Regions from separate parts of the Bacillus sp. LH1 genome, predicted to be linked through region 1. Evidence: riboswitches for the same ligand, from Rfam matches in the RefSeq annotation. Region 1 holds a riboswitch; the other holds the start of a gene.

Region 1 (3,388 bases):
TAATATCTTTTCCTGCTAGTTTCTGAATAATAGCATCTAATCTCTGAAAATCTGTTTTCATCGTTGAACTTGGTGGTTTTGGAGAAATTGTTATCTCATCAATTTGAAGTAACCAATCTTGCCATTTACTCCCTTGCGTTTCAATTGCCGTTCGCATTCCATTTTCTTTTAATATAGAAAGAAGAAACTCAATATTTTTCAATAATGCCGGATTTCCACCTGAAATCGTAACATGAGAAAAATTTTCTCCTCCAATTGCAACAAGCTCATCCCAAATATCTTCTGGTGTCATCTGTCTAATTTGATCTTTAGCTGATCCATCCCACGTAAAAGCAGAATCACACCAAGCACAGCTATAATCACAACCAGCTGTACGGATAAACATTGTCTTTTGCCCTACAACCATTCCTTCACCTTGAATAGTCGGACCGAATATTTCTAAGACAGGGATTTTACTCATCAAGCATCCACTCCCGTCTTACTTCCGCATAACTAGTCGGCGTCTCAAATAAACGAACAAATTCAACGCGGGCTCCTTTATATTCGTTCACTCTATTCTCTTTTGTTAGTGCTTCTGCCATCTTTTCATAAATCCAAACGACCATATTTTCAGCAGTCGTATTCATTGCAGGTAACGTTTCGTTTAAATAACGATGATCTAGATAAATTTCTATTTCATTCTTCCAAATTTCTTTTATATCTCCAAAGTCAATTGCAAGACCTATTTCATTTACATATCCACTAATTCCAAATACAACTTTATATGTGTGACCATGTAAGTTTTTACATTTCCCTTCATAACAGTGTAAATGGTGTGCTGCATCAAATGTAAATTCCTTGCTGACCATTACTCTTTTATTATGGTATTTGAGTTGTTTACGCTGAATATCCTTGTCCATTTTTTGCAAATTCTCTACGATGCGAAATCCAAAAAAGTTATCCATTAGTTGTTCGCTCCTTCGCGTTCTTGTAGGTACGTATCTAATCCTGCTTTACGAAGTTGACATGCTGGACATTCACCGCAACCATCACCAATGATTCCGTTATAACATGTTAATGTTTTTTCTCGAACAAACTCAAATGCTCCAAGTTCATCTGATAATTTCCATGTTTCAGCCTTATCAATCCACATAAGTGGCGTGTGAATGACAAACGGGTAATCCATAGATAAATTTAAAGTAACATTTAACGATTTCACAAACACGTCACGGCAGTCTGGATAACCACTGAAATCAGTTTCACATACACCCGTTACAATATGACGTGCTCCAACTTGTTTTGCTAATACAGCAGCAAATGATAAGAAGAGTAAATTTCGTCCATCTACAAATGTCGATGGCAATTCACCTTCTTCATGTGTAATCTCCATATCCGTTCTCGTTAACGCATTTGGAGCAAGTTGATTTAATAGACTCATATCTAATACCGTATGCTTTATTCCTAGTTCTTTTGCAATTTCCGCTGCACAATCAATTTCTAGCTTATGACGTTGATTGTAATTAAACGTTACAGCTTCTACCTCTGCAAACTGCTCTATTGCCCAAAATAAACATGTCGTACTATCTTGTCCTCCACTAAAAACAACAACTGCTTTTTCTTTTTTCATTTCACTCATTCTCCTTCTCTACTATAAATAAGAAGAAAGAACGTTCTTGAACTGTCACAATAAAAAAACAAAACAATACCTAAGGATATTGTTGTTTCCATAGTTTTTTATAGAGGGAGTTCGCGAACCTCTCCCGCACGGTGCACGGAATTTCTTCTTTCATTGACATAGCTTATTGTAACATATTGTATACTAGCGTAAAAATTTCTGATTTTTCCGCTATTTATTATTTCATTTCTTTCATTTTATAGTATGATTAATTTAATATAAGAAGAGAGGAGGCATCCCACTGAAATCCTTTATTATTTATCTCTTTTTAAATATATTATTCATCCTGATTACAATGCTCGTATATCATTTATTTTGGAATCAAAAAGGGAAACGCTCTCCTAAATTAAATTCAGCTATATTCATTGTACTCTGTTGCCTCGCTACCGTACTCTGTATTACATTTGCAGCAAAAACAAATAATGGTTTTCAATTTGATATGCGCCATATTGTATTAATTGTCGGTACATTAACGGGAGGGCCTATTGCTGGTGGTTCTATCTTAGTTGTATTAAACATATATCGCTTATTATTAGGTGGGGTAGGTGTTTTCCCATCTCTTATCGGTTCTGTTCTTCTATTTATTGTTCTATTATTAACATATAAATTTTTCAATCGAACTTCTAATCGTATAAAAATAACACTTGCTATTATCTACAGTCTCACATACGGATTTAGTTGGATACCCTTCTTCCTTTCAAAGGTTACAAATAAGACTGATTATATACCGCATATTATTGTGTATGAATTATGTTCAATGCTTGGTACGATTCTAATTTTATATTTACTACACATATTACAAACTCAGGTTCGTCTCCAAAATGAACTTATAAATGCTGAAAAGTTTCATTTAATTGGTGAAATGGCAGCGTCTATCTCTCATGAAATTCGCAATCCATTAACTTCAACGAAAGGTTTTTTACAACTGTTACAATCAGATACATGCACTGAGCAGGAACGAAAATTATATATCGACATTGCCATTAATGGCATCGAACAAGCAAATCATGTTCTTACAGATTATTTAACCTTTGCTAAACCAAGCATTGAAAAAGAACAAATATTACAGTTAGAAGAAGAATTACTACATGCATTGTCGCTAATTACACCGCTTGCTAATTTAACAAATGTACGTACTCATTATATAAAGCAAAGCACTTCTTTTTTTATCGCTGGAGAAAAGCAAAAACTAAATCAATGTTTATTAAATATTTTAAAAAATTGCATTGAGGCTATGCCAAAAGGCGGTGATCTTTATTTCACATTAGTTCCTGATCATAAGCATATTCAGTTATATATAAAAGATACAGGAGTCGGTATGGATTCAGAACAAGTAAAACGTCTTGGTTCGCCCTTTTATTCAACGAAAGAAAAAGGTACTGGACTTGGAATGATGGTCGTATTCAGTGTTGTTCAAGCTATGAATGGAAAAATTGATATTATAAGTGAAAAAGGAATCGGTACAACCTTTTTATTAACTTTTCCACTCATACAAAAAACGTGATGAAATACTCATCACGTTTTTTCTGTTCCTTCAACTAATTCAGCAAAAGCTTTCACTTTTCCGTGCGGTTGTTGATTTTCTTTACGTGCTTTCCAGGCGCGCTCTTCTTCTCGCTTCTTCTTAGACATGTTTTTTCAACTCCTTCTTTTCTTTCTTATTTCTCCATGTAGTATTCCAAAATAAGAAAGAAAACTATGCACGTATCAAAAAAGAAGTGGTTTCCCACTTCT
Region 2 (3,388 bases), 280 kb from region 1:
TACTTGGAATCCACTTAATAAAAAAGAGATCGAAGTTTTTTATGTACTGCAGTGCTTCATCTAAAAGAGGTGCAAATATTTTATTTTTTGCGTATTCCTTTTCAACAGCCCGCTCAACAAGCTGCGAATCTGTACGAAAAGAGACAGTGCTATAATTATGCTCGATGCAATATTTTAATGCTAAAAGTAAAGCGCGGTATTCTGCTTCATGATTGGACATTGTTCCAAGTGGTACTGATAATTGTACAGGTGGCTGAACGCCTTTAATAAACACTCCTGCACCAGAAGGACCAGGATTTCCTTTTGATGCACCATCAATATATACTTCAATCAAAATGAGAAACCTCCAAATTATAAGATGATCCCCTACTTAAATATTTTTTTGAAGTAGGGGATAGAGTAGTTATCCGATTGTGATGCTGTAACGACATGTAAATGTTTCATTCGCTTGTAAAGATTGAATTCCCTTTTTGTTCTTGAAATCTTTTGCTGGATTTACTTCATCAGCGATGCCATACCAAGGTTCAATACATAAGAAAGGTGCGTTATCCCCTGGTGTCCATACGCCAACAAATGGGAATCCATCAAATTCTACTTTTACAAATTTATTATGTTTATGAGAACGAATCGAAATTTCATTCGTATTCATATGTTCAAAAATAAGTGCATCATTTTTGAATAAATCATATGTAAGTGGCAATTCAGTCGTATTTTCAGCGATTAATTGCTTTTTGTTTGAAAGATAAGGTCCTTCTAATACGCTTGTTTCTAAGCGTTCCGAACCATTAAACGATAAGTGATAATCTGTAAATGATTCACCGTCCAATAAAGGGAAGTTGAATCCAGGATGTGCTCCGATTGAGAAGAACATCTCTTTTGAAGTAGGATTGTTTACTTCATATGTTATATGAACGCTTTGTCCATTTAGCTCATAAGAAACGAGTAATTCGAATTCGTATGGGTATTTTTTTAATGTTTCTTCATTACTAGTAACGATATAAGTGATTTTTGTTTCGCTTTGTTCTTTCACAGAGAAAGTAAGATCACGAGCGAAACCGTGTTGTGTTAATGAATATGGTTTACCGTCTACGTAGTATGTATTATCTACTAATCGGCCGACAATTGGGAACAAAATTGGTGCACGGCGTCCCCAATAAGTAGAATCACCTTGCCATAAATATTCTGTGTTGTCTTCTTTTAAGCGAACGCTCTGTAATTCTGCACCTTTGTCAGAAATGGAAACGATCACTTTTTCATTTTGAATTGTTGCTGTCATGAAGTGAAACCTCCTAAATCTTTCATATGTTTCATTATACGTTGTCTAAAAGGAAAAAGGTAGTTTATGATAGGAATCTATTGACGAAAGAGGGGCTACCACGTAAAATATAATCTTGTTGCTTAAAAAACGAATAACGTGGTTCGAAACCATCCCACGTAAAAAAACTAAGGAGATTTTGTCATGAATATTAGAACTTTAGTCGGTAATGGTATTTTAGCGGCATTATATATTGCTGTTTCTATGCTTATTCAGCCATTTGGCTTTACGAATGTACAATTTCGTATTTCAGAGATGTTTAATCATCTCGTTGTATTTAACAAGAAAGCAATTTACGGAATTGTATTAGGTGTATTTTTAACGAATCTCTTTTTCTCACCTATGATCGCTTACGATTTAGTGTTTGGAGTAGGGCAATCTATTCTTGCGTTAGTTGCAACGATTATTTCTATGCGATTTATTAAAGGTGTTTGGGCTCGTATGATTTTTAATACAGTTATCTTTACAATTACAATGTTTATGATTGCAATTGAACTTCATCTTGCATTGGGTTTACCATTTATGTTGTCTTGGTTAACTTGTGCAATTGGTGAATTTGTTGTCATGGCGATCGGTATGCCTGTAATGTACTGGATTAATAAGCGAGTACAATTTGAAAGATTTATGTAATAGATGAAAGAGCTATTCCTATAGGGATAGCTCTTTTTGTATGTAATCATATTGAATATAATGCTGTGACTCTAGATAAAATATAATAAAATAAAGTGAGGCTTCAATTAGCCGGATATATATAAGAAGTCTTACATAAGGGGAATGTAGTATGAAATATAAAATTCATTGGTTGTATAAAACGAAGCGTGGATTGCAGACGGAATTAACAACAGAGTATATGAACATAGAAGAAGTACTTCAATTTGCAGAGGATTTTGAGAAAACAGGAAGAGCTAAGGAACTTTTATTTTACGATGAAATGGACGCAGAATGGTCATTAAAAGAGATGAAAAAGTTAAGTAAGCAAGTAGAGGAAGAGCCCCAAGAAATACTCGTTTATTTTGATGGGGGGTATGATGTGCAAACGAAAGAAGCTGGCGTTGGTATATGTGTGTATTATAAAAAAGGAAATACAAACTACCGCATTCGCCGCAATGCATATATAGAAGGTATATATGATAATAATGAAGCGGAATATGCATCATTATTATACGGTATGAATATACTCGAGGAACTAGGGATTAGGTATGAAGCAGTTACACTTCGCGGAGACTCACAAGTGGTACTGCAGCAATTAGCCGGAGAATGGCCTTGTTATGATGAACATTTAAATCATTATTTAGACCAAATTGAGCAAAAGGCGAAGCAAATGAAATTAAAACTTATATGTGAGCCGATATCTAGAAAACAAAATAAAGAAGCACATCAATTAGCTACGCAAGCATTAGAAGGAACAAGTATTGATAGTCATAAAGAAATAACCGAATAGAGAGGTGCAAAGGTGGATAAAAAGCAACTCATTACAGAGGTAAATGACTTATTAGAAACGTATTGTGAAGGATGTTTTTTGCGAGAACATAATCGAAAGACAAATAGTAAGTATTACGCTCATTCATTTTGTATAAGGCAATGTACAGTGGGAGAAACATTGAAAAAGTATGGGGAACAGTTGTCATGAAAAAACATCCAGAGAAAATTCTCTGGATGTTTTTTAGTGTCTTGCTTCGTTTAGTTGATGCTCACATTTATTTAATTTTTTTTCCTCATTCATTAAAAATGGCTCATCTAAATCAGTTGCAACAGATTTCATAATTTCAAGCTGAGAGCGAGCTGCTTCTACAGCAGTAGTAGCATGTTCTAATGTATCTGGATCCATTGAAATTGTTGCTGATCCTACCATTTTTTGTGCTGTTTCTACACGGAATTTCACTTCTTCAAAATCATTTACTTCTGATCCCATTAATAATTCCTCCTTTGTATAGTGCGCATTTCACATAGTTTTTGCTCTGTAAAACGGAAATATACAAAGGAATAACAAAGGAGGTTACCAAGTAAGGTAACCTCCTGTTATATGTTGGATTAAAGTTTTACTACGTTAGCAGCTTGAGGTCCGCGGTTACC

What was found. A riboswitch is a leader RNA that binds a small molecule or an ion and turns the genes downstream of it on or off. The one in region 1 is predicted to bind preQ1.
Region 2: linked by a shared signal. The riboswitch ahead of ACX9TM_RS08720 (QueT transporter family protein) and the one ahead of queC (7-cyano-7-deazaguanine synthase QueC) in region 1 are both predicted to bind preQ1.

Annotation. Positions count from the first base shown of each region.
Region 1 covers NZ_CM175007.1:1,366,083-1,369,470, reverse strand. The annotation lists gene queE (7-carboxy-7-deazaguanine synthase QueE) at 1-460, opposite strand, end outside; gene queD (6-carboxytetrahydropterin synthase QueD) at 453-944, opposite strand; gene queC (7-cyano-7-deazaguanine synthase QueC) at 944-1,606, opposite strand; PreQ1 riboswitch class I at 1,700-1,743, opposite strand; gene kinB (sporulation sensor histidine kinase KinB) at 1,950-3,158, shown strand; gene ACX9TM_RS07150 (DUF6254 family protein) at 3,170-3,286, opposite strand.
Region 2 covers NZ_CM175007.1:1,646,115-1,649,502, forward strand. The annotation lists gene ACX9TM_RS08710 (reverse transcriptase-like protein) at 1-334, opposite strand, end outside; gene ACX9TM_RS08715 (aldose 1-epimerase family protein) at 404-1,276, opposite strand; PreQ1 riboswitch class I at 1,409-1,453, shown strand; gene ACX9TM_RS08720 (QueT transporter family protein) at 1,460-1,945, shown strand; gene ACX9TM_RS08725 (ribonuclease H family protein) at 2,097-2,756, shown strand; gene ACX9TM_RS08730 (zinc-finger domain-containing protein) at 2,769-2,945, shown strand; gene ACX9TM_RS08735 (DUF2564 family protein) at 2,979-3,227, opposite strand; gene cspB (cold shock-like protein CspB) at 3,347-3,388, opposite strand, start outside.